One region of the Bacillus silvicola genome, then DNA from elsewhere that is predicted to be linked to it. Evidence: riboswitches for the same ligand, from Rfam matches in the RefSeq annotation. Region 1 holds a riboswitch; each other region holds the start of a gene.

Region 1 (4,305 bases):
TTTGTACATATGGAAATATTGATTTGATTTTTCAATGGGTAATGCTTCCCCTGTTAGAGAAGATTGATTTACAAGTAAATTTTCTGATGAGATAATTCGTACATCTGCAGGTACAATGTTTCCAGCAGATAATTCTATAATATCTCCTGGTACAAGATCCTCAAGAATAACTTTTACCTTTTCACTTTCTTCTAATACCGCCCTCTTATTTTCCCTATACGAAACATTTTTCCCCCTGAGAACAGTTACCTTTTCATATACAAGATTTTTTAATTTTTCTATAGACTTTTGAGAACGAATTTCTTGTATGAACCGAATTAACACACTTAAAGCCACCATAATACCTACAATAATAGTACCTATTTTATCATTAGTAAGAAAAGATAATATTCCTAGTATGATTAAAAGAAAAATAAACGGACCTCTAAAAGAATTAAATAATGTTATATACCATTTGATTCTTTGTTGATAAACCACTTTATTTTTTCCGTATACTCCAAGCCGCTTAGTAGCTTCCTCCTGAGAAAGTCCATGAGACGTTGTTTTAAAAAAAGCTAGCGTCGACTCAACATCACATTTTGCAATCTCACTTAGCATTTTATAATTTTTGCTTAGTACTTCCTGATTATAAAAAGATTTTTTTTTATTAATTCGCAACAACTTTACCTCCTATCCATTCAATAAAATTCCCCTGTTTTTCAAAATATAATTTTAAAACTACATTTTTTTAACTACCATGAATTTTTAATCAAATTTAGAAGCGCTATTGCACTTAAATAGTATTATTCTCACCATAAAAAGTAATATTTATTTATAAGCTTTACTCTTTAGCAGCAAAACTTTAGAATATAATGTGGTCTGTCGCTAGTATAGTGTAGACGCTTTATTTATTTTTTTTGAAGTTAGTTTTAACTATATAATGGGTTATTAAGGCCCATAAATTTTTTATAAACCTAATAGCATTTTTGCAATGGTAAAGTACAGAACTAACCCCGTCCCATCGACTAACGTCGTAATGAACGGACCCGAGATAACAGCTGGATCCAGCTTTAACTTATTTAGAATCAAAGGTAATACAGATGAAACAATTGACGACCAAATAACAATGAATAATCCTGTAATAGCTACAACTTGTGCGACTTCAGTACCTACGCCTAAAGTGTATGCACGAATTAATGCTGCCACGGCTAATGTAAGCCCAAGTAAAACACCTACTAATGCCTCTTTTTTCATGACACGAAATATATCTTTAAATTTCACCTCATTTAGAGCTACAGCACGCACCAATGTAGTTACAACTTGTGTACCTGTATTTCCACCAGTTCCGATTAACAATGGAATAAAGAAAGCCAGTGCAACTACATGAGTCAAAGTTTCTTCATAATGTCGAAGTACAGAACCAGTATATGCTTCTGCTACAAACAGAAGTAATAACCAACCTATACGTTTACGGTATATATGCCAAATAGAGGTTTCGAAATATGGCTTATCTAATGGGGTACTTCCTCCTAATTTTTGAATATCTTCGGTTGCTTCTTCTTCGAAAACATCCATTGCATCATCAAAGGTTATAATACCTACCATCCGGTTTTCCATCGTTGTTACAGGTATAGCGGATAAATCATAATCCATTAGCTTTTGTACAGCTTCTTGTTGGTCTAAGTCTACTGAAACTGAAATAACATCTGATGCCATTATTGATGATAGAGTCTTATCATCTGATGCTAGCAATAATTCACGAATAGAAACAATTCCATTAAGCTGTCCACGTGTATCAAGAACATAAATATACGATATAGATTCTACCCCTGCCCCAATTTTCCTAATATGCGACAGCGTATCTTTCACTTTCCAATTTTCCCTGGCAGCGATATAGTCAATTGTCATCAGGCTGCCCGCTGTTCCAGGTTGAAAAACCAGCAGATCTCTAATTTTTTGTTGAGATTCTTCAGATAAAAGTTGTATCAATTTTTCAGCCTGAAGTGGATGAATTGAAAGAATTACATCAACGAGGTCATCAATGGATTGCCTAGCTAATAGCTTTTCCCCTTTATCCACAGACAAGTTGGTGTAAATATTATATTGCTCCTCTGGAGTAAGGTAACTAAGAATTTTCGCTCCTTTTTCAATAGGAAAACATTTCATTAAAGATATCTGATCTTCATGATGAAAATCTTTCATTCCCATTGCAATATCATAGGACTGAGTTTTTAAAAGTTCTCGCACTAGGTGTATGTCTTTTGTCGTTAATAATTGTTGTAAATATTTTTTCATCGTAATTCCTCCTTAAGGACAGTAGTACTATTTAGTCATTTTCCCACTTCTGGGAAAACAAATTTCTTAATAAATATGGGATCAATATCATCAATCATTAGTTTTCCCCCCTTTTTTAAGAGATTTATTACAAATAAAATTTTGCATATAAAAAACCTCCCCTAGTGATTCAACTAAAGGAGGTTGATTTAAAAAAGACATAGCTAAATAAAGCTCATTCCCCCCTAGTTGAGTTTTGGCACTATACAACGTAAAGGATGAATCATTCATCACTTAGCTATCTTAAGAAGAGCCTTAATCCGACAATTCCTGTTCTACCCATTGGCATCTTTCGATATTTTTGGGCAATAGCCTGTGTTTGTATAGGAGCCTCACCTAACAGGTTATAAATATTTAAAATTTTTTGTTCGTTTCGTGTTAAAGCATATCCACTATTTTTGAGCTTGTCAAGTAATAATAAAACTTATTTCTTCATTTTTTGATATCATACCATTCCCAAATCATAGATATAAACAACTGTATACTAATTTATATTCATACAACGAACTTTACAATTTATGCGTTAAATTTTCTAAACTATAAAATTAATTTTTTATTATTACACGTGTCCCGACGCTTTATAATTGAAGATTGGTGTAAAAGTAAAATATTTAAAACAAAAACGTCTGATAGATAACAAAAATTTCAACTTGATTTCCTCTCACTTTCGATATAATCTGTATCTTGAAAAGGGATGAATTTTAAACTCATTATTTTCACATTAGATAAACACACAACATTTAATTTACTTATTAGTGCAAACAAGATTTATACAAATGAAATGATTTATAGATTTCCTTATATAAATCTCTCGCAATATTTGAAATTTAAATATAAAAAAGCAGAAAGCATTCTTGCTAACAAGAATACTTTCTGTTTTACACGAGTCTTTTAGTCACTATTTATTTTTAGTAAAAAGGATATAACTCGGGTCATAATATACCCATTGATCATCATCAATACTTAACCATCCATTTTGTTCCTTATATACAGAATATGATTCATTTTTATTTAGTTTACGAATTACTTCATAAGCCGTCCCGGGTCCCTTGCGCAGATTTACTCCAGAACCAGTTATGGTAACAACACCTATTGTATTATTGTTATCATTATTTAATACATGTAGCATTCTATTCAGAAAGGCAGCGGCTTCTCCGCGAGTGGCTGTACCTTTGGGCATAAATTCATTTTTTTCATTTCCTTTTACAATCCCTAGTCCATAAACACGTTGTACAGCTTGTTTATCATACGCTAAGTTCTGATCAGTAAAAGGCAAGTCTACTAGCTTTCCAATAATATTTTTATATTGTAACGCTCGATCAATCATAATGACCACTTCATCACGCTTAATTGTGTCATTTGGAGCAAAAATATTATCTCCTCTACCATTTATGATTCCAGCTGCTGCTGCACGATTAATTCCATCTATTAATGAGGGGTTTGCCGTATTAAGATCCGTAAAGTTTGAAGTACCCTCAGGCAACTTTAAGGATCTAGTAATAAGTGTTGCAAATTCTGCTCGAGTAACAAGACGATCCGGCCAATATGAACCTTGTCCATCTCCTACCATAATCCCTTGCGATGCTAATTCACGAATATCCTTTTCATACCAACCACCGGTAATATCATCTTTATTGTTAGCGTTATAATAGTTTTTTGTACCAACTAAGAAATCATTCCAAGCATCTCTTTTAATCATTTTTGATGGACAAATTTTCCCGCTCCAATTTTGATGTTTAACCACATGATCTATAGTAATATCTAACTCCCTCATCAAATATGCTGTTAATTTACGAGCGTTATCCACAGCTTTATCATAGTTCCCATCACTATTTACAGCAATTTCAATTGCAATGGATTGTCTATTTCCAGTTCCATTCGTTCCATCACCTGCATGCCACCCGTTCTCATCTAAAGGTAGATGTTGATAAATCTCTTTATCATCCACTGTAAAATGCCATGAAGCAGCACGATCTGTATTCCCTGTTGCTT
Region 2 (4,305 bases), on a different contig from region 1:
GCCTTTTATTAGGTTGAAAGGACTGTATCCTGAATCTGTTATTTCACGATTTGATTTTGCCTTAACAGATGATAATTGTATTAAAATGCTTGAGTTTAATAGTGATACACCAACTTTTATTGTAGAATGCTTTCAAATGAATGGGAAAGTTTGTGAAGAACTAGGCTATGATAACCCAAATGTAAATGACGAGCGTTTACTGTCTTCTGGTATTACAAAGGCTGTAATGGAAGCAACAAAAGGGATAGAGACTCCAAATGTCGTTTTTACCTCTCATCATGAACATATAGAAGATTGGAATACGACTATGTATTTGAGTCAGTTATGTCGAGTTGAAAATAAAGTGATGCCAATGTCGGAGCTTAGAATTACTGATGATGCTTTAGTAGATGGAGATGGTGTACGAATCGATGTTTTGTATCGTCAAACATATCCGATTGAAGATTTGATTGAAGATCAAGATCCGGAAACAGGGGATTTGGTAGGAGTGGAACTTTTGCAACTTGTGAAAGAAGGAAAGCTTTTTATTATAAATCCTATATCAGCTTTTTTACTTCAACCTAAATCAATTCAATGTCTTATTTGGGGACTAGCAGAAGAAGGTGCTTTTTACACAAGTGAGGAACAACAGTGGATTAAAGAATACATGTTACCTACATATTTAGAGCCGGATTTATTTTTGGAAAAGAATTCTTTCGTTCAAAAACCTTCGTTTGGTAGGGAAGGGGATACGATTACGATTCGTGATAAAGACGCAAGTATTATAATTCGAAATGTGCATGAAACATATAAAACGTCACTACCGATATTTCAAGAATATACAGAGCTTCCAGTAGTTGTTCTGGAAACTGAAAAAGGGATTGAAGAGCTCTCATATGTATTTGGGGCGTTTTTAATTGCTGGAAAAGCGAGCGGTATCGGTATACGTGCTGGAGGAAAAATTACAGGGAATGAATCTTATTATTTACCGGTAGGTATTAAGAAGGGGGAAAATAAATGATTAATTTTTTACTATATTTAGGAGTATCACTTGCACTGTTATCTATCGGCCTTTTTCTTATGGAAGTAACAACGAAAGTGAAAGAGTTCAAGTTAATGGCTCAAGGAAACAAAGCGGTAAGCTATGTACTTGGAGGAAGAGTACTTGGGCTAGCTATCGTTTTATATTCAACAGCTGCTAATTCTATTTCACTTTTGGATATGGTTTCGTGGGGAGCAGTTGGGATATTAGCACAGATTGTTGTATTTTATTTAGCAGAATGGCTTACACCACGTTTTAACATTAATGAAAGCCTCGAAGAAGATAATCAAGCAGTCGGTCTATTCCTTATGTTTTTATCACTTTCAATCGGAGTTGTAATTGCTGGTTGTGTAACATATTAAAACCCTTACGTTTTAACGTAAGGATTTTATTTTTTATGTGCTAATTTTTTGCAATATATGTTCAAATAATTTATCCCGCTATTTGTGGGCAGTAAAACTTCTACTTCAAAATTCAGCTGGAGCAAAGAAGTTAGTTGGGAGATTAACTGCCCGTAAAAGCTCGATTGGAGAGGGCTAATAATCAGTGGGGGATGAACAAAACTCCCACTGATTAAAGTTTCACTTTATGTAGTCGAATGCGTATTAGTGTACTCTACAAGAGGTAGTTGTTGTAATAAGGAAAAGTTTCCATACAAAGTGTTGACATCTATTTTAAATAAGAGTAACATTTTCTATGTAATGAAAATAAGTCTCTGTTAGGTGAGGCTCCTGTATAGAGAAATGCTACTGCCCAAAAATGTCGAGAGACGCCAATGGGTCAACAGGAATGATCGAATTAAGGTTTTTCTTAACGTAGCTGGTAATGAACCTATGCTATACAGTGCTAAAACTCGGTGAGGGAGAGGTCCGTAGATTTCTAATTATATTAGGAATCGTTTATTTGTGTATGCAATGACCTTTGCTCTCTTATGAGTAAAGGTCTTTTTTGTTACAAAGCTATGACTAATTTCATAGTATAGATTATAACTAAAAAATAAATGAGGAGGTGAGGAGCATGTCAAATTCTGACTCGGTTCCGTTACCCATATGCTTCAAATCAAAAATATATGATGTAGGCAGGAAACGACTTGTTCCTCCCTTTATATTTATCATAATGTAGCGTTTATTTGAGTATTCCAGCGCTAGACACTTTCACGCTAAAGTGGATAAATTGAGAAACAAAGCGTTTCTTCCTATGGTATAAAGGAGGAGACGATAATATGTTATATGCAAACAAAACTGTGGGTAACACGTCATATAAACTAAGTAAAAAATCAATAAAAGAACAAATAATGCTCCAAAAAAATAAAGATTTATTAATTGAAATTGCAACGAGAGATGTAAAATCTGTATTTGCGTATTTTAAAACAACAAGAGACGGACTATCTGTGAAAGAAGCACAAAAACGAATTCAAGTATACGGCCGAAATGAATTAATTTCAAAAAGAGCGCGTATTGCGGAAGTGATGATAAAGCTAAGTGAAATGATTCCAGGTCTTTCAAAACAAAATGCACGTGATGAATTACAATGTGAAACAGTTACTGTTTCTAGAGTAGAAGCATCTAGCCTAACAGGGCTAAACAATGAATTGAAAATGATGAAGCTACCAGTACAAGAGCTTGTACCTGGGGATATGATTTTTCTTTCAGAGGGCGATACAGTACCAGCAGATGTACGTATTATTTATGCAAATGATTTATTAGTGAATGAATCTATGCTGACAGGAAACGATGCTAGTATTGAGAAATTTGAAAGCTGCTATCATCTAGAACGTAAACGATTTATTCCATTAAAACGGATGAAAGACTATAATCCACTTGAACTTGAAAATGTATGTTTCAAAGGTACGTATATTGTTGGGGGAACTGCAAAAGCTGTAGTTGTTTCGACAGGTAAAAATACGTATTCAGGAATACTTCATACTTGTTGTGGTAGAACGTCTTAATTTGTTAATGATGCTAAATATAAAAAAACAATGTATAATAGACAAAGTTGAACAAAAACGTAGAATGGTAATCTATATATAACCTTACGTGATAACGTGAGGTTATTATTTTTTGTTAGTAGGAGAGGTATTATGAAAAAAGTATTATTAGTTGATGGTATGGCACTATTATTTCGTGCTTTTTACGCAACAAGTGTCTACGGACAATTTATGAAGAGACAAGATGGTACCCCAACGAATGGGATTCATGGTTATATGAAACATTTATTAACGGCAACACAAGCAATTGAGCCAACACACATTGTAACGTGCTGGGATATGGGAAGTACGACATTTAGAACAGAATCGTTCTCGAATTATAAAGCAAATCGTGCAGCACCGCCGGAAGAATTAATTCCACAATTTGATTTAGTGCAAGAAATGACTGCGAAATTATCTATTCCAGTCATCGGTATGAAAGGTTATGAAGCTGATGATTGTATCGGTACACTTGCAAAACAATATTGTAACGAAGCGGAAGTTTATATTTTAACTGGAGATACAGATCTACTGCAACTTGTTGAAAAGAACGTTACAGTTATGCTTCTTCGTAAAGGAATTGGAAATTATGAGTATTATACACCGGAGAAAATCATGGAAGAGAAAGGTGTAGAACCTTGGCAAATTGTCCATGCAAAAGCATTCATGGGAGATACAAGTGATAATTATCCAGGTGTAAAAGGTATTGGTGAAAAAACAGCGTATAAGCTTATTCAAGAACATGGTACAGTATCGGCAGTACTAGAAAATATAGCATCATTAACGAAAGCACAGCGTACAAAAATTGAAAGTGATTTAGAGAACTTAAATATCTCTTTACAATTAGCGCAAATTCATTGTGAAGTTCCAATTTCATGCTCGTTAGAAGAAGGGGTGCACACAATGGATGAAGAAAAACTACGATTCGTTTGCAACGAAATGAACTGGGGAAGACCTGAAATATTAATTAATATGCTTTAAAAGGTATGGAAAGGTAGATCAAATACATTTTTGATCTACCTTTCTTTTTTTGTTCACAAAGTTGTCAGAAAATAAACTCGATATTCATATGAAGTTCAAATAGATTTCACAACAATCAATTATTATAAGAACACACAGATAATTTCTTATCTTTTATATAAACCATCCCCCAAGGAGGAAAATAAACATGCGAAAAAAAGTGAGAAAATCCTTTAAACAATTATTAACTGAAAATAAACAATCATTATTAAGTAATAAAGAGAATATGAAAGAGATAGAAGAACGAATTGAGAAACGACATGTAGCATATAGTTGTTCTAATAATTGAATGAAGATT
Region 3 (4,305 bases), 400 kb from region 1:
ATGAAACCGGATGAATATAAATTTTACAAATCGCAATTTGAATTATTAAATGATCCCAATTTCTCTAGTCAGAATCCTCCAAAAGATTTTTACTTAGGATCAGCAGTATTTTGGGATTCTATTCGTAAAATTAAAGCAGCAGAAATGTCAAAAGAACAAAAGACACCGCTTCTTATTCTTCAAGGAGAAAGAGACTATCAAGTTCAATCAAAAATCGAAATTCCTCTTTGGAAAGAACAATTAAAAGAGCGAGATAACGTTGATTATCGACTATATCCAAAGTTAAATCACTTCTTTACAGAAGGAGATGGGGAGTTAAGTAAACCGGATGAATATTATAGTCCTGCTAATATCCCTGAGTATGTTATAAATGATATTGCTGCTTGGGTGCAAGGAAGATCGAAATAAAATTAGCAACCATATTTATTAATAGAGGTCACGATACATGCCTATTAACTTAAGGATAGAAATTAAATGGTTTCTATTCAAATAAACTAAATAAAGGGGTGTTCTTTATGTGTACCAGTTTGACATTACAGACAAAAAGCGGTCAGCATCTTTTTGCAAGAACGATGGATTTTACATTAGATTTCCATCAAGAAGTAATAATAGTTCCTCGAAGTTATCAATGGAACAATATAACTGGTGAAACCATCGAGGCGAAACAAGCTGTTGTAGGGATGGGGATTAACCATCAAGGAAAAGATCATCCTGGCGGACGGAGTAAATGAATCAGGTATGACATGTGCAACACCCTATTTTCCAGGATTCGCTAGTTATAGTAACAGTATAGATGAAAATAAAACGAATCTGGCTCCATTTGATTTTGTGGCATGGAGTCTCACACAATTCAATTCTGTCGAAGAGTTAAAGAACTCTGTAGATAGTATTTCCTTTTGGGATGTACCATTACCTGTTTTAGGGGGTACTCCACCGCTACATTGGATTTTAGCGGATAAATGGGGAGATTGTATTGTACTAGAGCCGACAACTGCAGGACTAAAAATATATGATAATCCTCTTGGGGTAATGACCAATAGTCCTGAGTTTAACTGGCATCTACAAAATTTAAGACAATATATCGGTCTTAAATCGCAGCCATATGTGCCAACACAATGGGGGAATGTACCATTAAGTGCTTTTGGACAAGGTTCAGGCTCGATGGGACTCCCTGGGGATTTCACCCCACCATCAAGGTTTGTTCGGGCAGCATATGGCAAACAAAATATTCAAGGTATAGATAACGAAGAAGAGGGCATATCGGCCATTTTTCATATCTTATCAAATTGTGAGGTTCCAAAAGGTGGAGTAATAACGGAAGAAGGTACATTAGATAATAACATTTATACAAGCGCAATGTGTATGGAGTCTGGTACATATTATTACCATACCTATGATTGTAGACAAATTATAGCTATTCATTTATTTTATGAAAACTAATCAGGTTTGGAATAACAAAAAAAGAAAACTTAATTAAGTTTTCTTTTTTTATAGGCGACATGACAATACAAAAGTGGTCCAATTAAATTCAATATAAGAAAAATAACAAGTCAATATATTTCTAATCATTTTAGGTGAAGGGTATGTGATTGAGATGAATAATACATATAATGAAAAGACACATACATCGATTAAACAATTATTTAATAAGTTTTCACCAAAAGCTCCTGCCTTTTCTGGTATTAAAATTAATATTCATACAGTTAAAAACCTAATTAGAAATTATTTGAACATAGATTGCTCAATGAGGTTAAATTTTATAATCTCTGAAAAATAGAGTTATATAAAAATTATATATTATAATTATTAAACTTAATTTTATTGAAAATTGAAATATTAAGCAATATTCCTATTGCTATTAAATTGACCATTAAAGAACTTCCACCAAAACTAACAAATGGAAATGGAGTACCCGTAAGAGGAAATAGTCCCGTAATACCACCTAAATTTACAATGGATTGCATACCAATCATACATCCTATACCAATTGCTATAAAACTTCCGAATGGATCTACACATAGTTGTGCAATTTTTAAGGAACGAAGAACGATAGTCAAAACCCCTGCCAATACAATAAATACACCAATAAACCCTAGTTCTTCAGAAACTATTGCCATTATAAAATCAGTATGTGGTTCTGGAAGATAACCGGTTTTTTGAATGCTATTTCCGAATCCACGTCCAGTAATTCCTCCAGAGCCAATGGCAATAAAAGAATTTACAAGCTGATATCCTTTTCCTTGCGCATCAACAAAGGGATTGAGAATTGTAGTAATACGTGTCTTTTGAACTTCTGACAAGCTAAATTGAATTAAAAAGTATAAAAAAGGTAACCAAAAAATAGAACTGATTATAATTCTTTTAATTAATAGATTTACATTTATTCCAGAGCAAAGAAATATGCTAAAACCTATACCTAATATTAAAAGTGCAGATCCTAAGTTTGGCTGTTTATAGATTAGAAAAAAAATTGCAGCTAAAAAAAATAAAAGTTTTCCGCTACCACGCCAAATCTTTTTAGCTTGTTCTTGTCGTAATGCAAAAAAACGGGCTGTTACAAGTATTGTTCCTAATTTAAGAAATTCAGCTGGCTGTATTCCAAAGATCCATGATTGAGCATTATTTACCACTTTTCCTTTCCACAAAACCATAATTAATAAAAAAATTCCCCCAACCATAATACAGATAGAGACTATTCGTTTTTTCCATATTTCATATGGGAGAATAGCACAAACTATTAACCCAATTGTTCCTAAAAATAGCTTTGTTAATTGAGAATCAACAAAATGCCTACTGTTATAACCGTAATGTTGAACAGCAACAATGGAGCTCGCGCTATACATCATGATAATACCTAAAGTACATGTTATGAATAGAGGGAGGAGCAATAGATAATCGAGTTTTAATATTTTTTTCATTTTAATATCCTCCTGATTTACATTAACACTTAATATTACATTTGCTAATGAGTAGAATCTTGTTCTCATCAACTACTAAATAGTATTTTTGTTTTGAAAGATTCTATCGCTTACACCCTGTTTTCTTACGCAAAAATCCCCCCTAGTTACATACTAGGGGGGATTTAAATTGGCATGACTAAATAAAGCTTTCCTCCCCCTAGTAGAGCTTTGGCACTATACAACGTAAAGTAATGGAAATTGATTACTTAGCTATCTTAAGAAGAGCCTTAATCCGACAATTCCTGTTCTACCCATTGGCGTCTTTCGACATTTTTGGGCAATAGCCTGTGTTTGTATAGGAGCCTCACCTAACAGGTTTAGCAATATAAATTTTATGTATTTGTTTCGTGTAGCCAGCATAAATACTTTTTTTTTGCTTGTCAAGTAAGCATATTGCTAATTTTATATTTTTTATTGTTTTATGAATTTTGAGAAATAATACGAGAAAATGTATTTAATCATCTCGTATAGATACTTATTTTCGGCCTGTAGTGTATAATTTGATTGAGTAGTTTAACCATATAAATTTGATAAACAGTAAAGAAGATTTTAATCATAAAATAAGATTTTTGAATAATGTTCTTTTGAAGTACGGTATGACCAAAGATTCAACTCCTGCTATAAAGTTATAAATTGATCATAAACAATAAGTTTCCTATACGAAATTTCATATATTTTATAACGTTTCTTCGAACTAATTGTATTTAAATTTTATATCTTTTAGGTTGAATTTCAAATTACAATAGAATTGAATTACATTGCTCTAAAAAAGAATTTATTATGAATCGAATCGAAAGTTAGTTGACAAATATTAAATTCTGGTTTAAATTTTGAAGTAATTCAATAATCTTTGTTAGGTGAGGCTCCTGTATAGAGAAACGCTGCTGCCCAAAAATGTCGAGAGACGCCAATGGGTCAACAGGAACGGTCGGATTAAGGCCCTTTTTAATGTAGCTGGTTATAAAAACCTATGCTATACAGTGCTAAAACTCAACGAGGGAGTGGTATACGATTTGATAGAAAGGCACCTCTGGGATTTTTTGCAGAGCTGTCTTAATAATCATTTATTTGTATTGTAAAAAACCTTTACTCCTTTTTGAGTAAAGGTTTTTTTGTTTAATGTTATTTATTTTTATCTTGTCTATATTCAAAAAGGAGGTAGTTCTAAATAATAAATTGATTGCAATGTAACTATTAATGCTCTAATAAAAATTTTAGACAGATAAAATAACACAAAACCACTCATGAAACTCTAGAGTCTCCCTTAGCAATATAAGGAGGAGTTAACATGAAGAAATTATTAAATGAATTACTTGTAACCCAAAATAATTTGGATGCAGAGAAA

Evidence for each region. A riboswitch is a leader RNA that binds a small molecule or an ion and turns the genes downstream of it on or off. The one in region 1 is predicted to bind magnesium.
Region 2: another riboswitch for magnesium. It lies ahead of ACP6L7_RS04315 (P-type ATPase actuator domain-containing protein); the one in region 1 lies ahead of mgtE (magnesium transporter).
Region 3: another riboswitch for magnesium. It lies ahead of ACP6L7_RS33850 (FtsW/RodA/SpoVE family cell cycle protein); the one in region 1 lies ahead of mgtE (magnesium transporter).

The regions. Positions count from the first base shown of each region.
Region 1 covers NZ_JBNGVC010000017.1:73,814-78,118, forward strand. Annotated here, with positions in the region: gene mgtA (magnesium-translocating P-type ATPase) at 1-660, opposite strand, end outside; gene mgtE (magnesium transporter) at 946-2,274, opposite strand; M-box (ykoK) riboswitch at 2,488-2,664, opposite strand; gene ACP6L7_RS31850 (S-layer homology domain-containing protein) at 3,212-4,305, opposite strand, start outside.
Region 2 covers NZ_JBNGVC010000001.1:823,921-828,225, reverse strand. Annotated here, with positions in the region: gene ACP6L7_RS04325 (glutathionylspermidine synthase family protein) at 1-1,000, shown strand, start outside; gene ACP6L7_RS04320 (DUF350 domain-containing protein) at 997-1,383, shown strand; M-box (ykoK) riboswitch at 1,729-1,894, shown strand; gene ACP6L7_RS04315 (P-type ATPase actuator domain-containing protein) at 2,244-2,969, shown strand; gene ACP6L7_RS04310 (5'-3' exonuclease) at 3,102-3,968, shown strand; gene ACP6L7_RS04305 (FbpB family small basic protein) at 4,156-4,296, shown strand.
Region 3 covers NZ_JBNGVC010000017.1:478,800-483,104, forward strand. Annotated here, with positions in the region: gene ACP6L7_RS33835 (alpha/beta hydrolase) at 1-408, shown strand, start outside; partial or broken gene ACP6L7_RS33840 (choloylglycine hydrolase family protein) at 516-1,437, shown strand; partial or broken gene ACP6L7_RS33845 (serine hydrolase) at 1,595-1,684, shown strand; gene ACP6L7_RS33850 (FtsW/RodA/SpoVE family cell cycle protein) at 1,791-2,918, opposite strand; M-box (ykoK) riboswitch at 3,107-3,283, opposite strand; M-box (ykoK) riboswitch at 3,803-3,970, shown strand; gene mgtE (magnesium transporter) at 4,249-4,305, shown strand, end outside.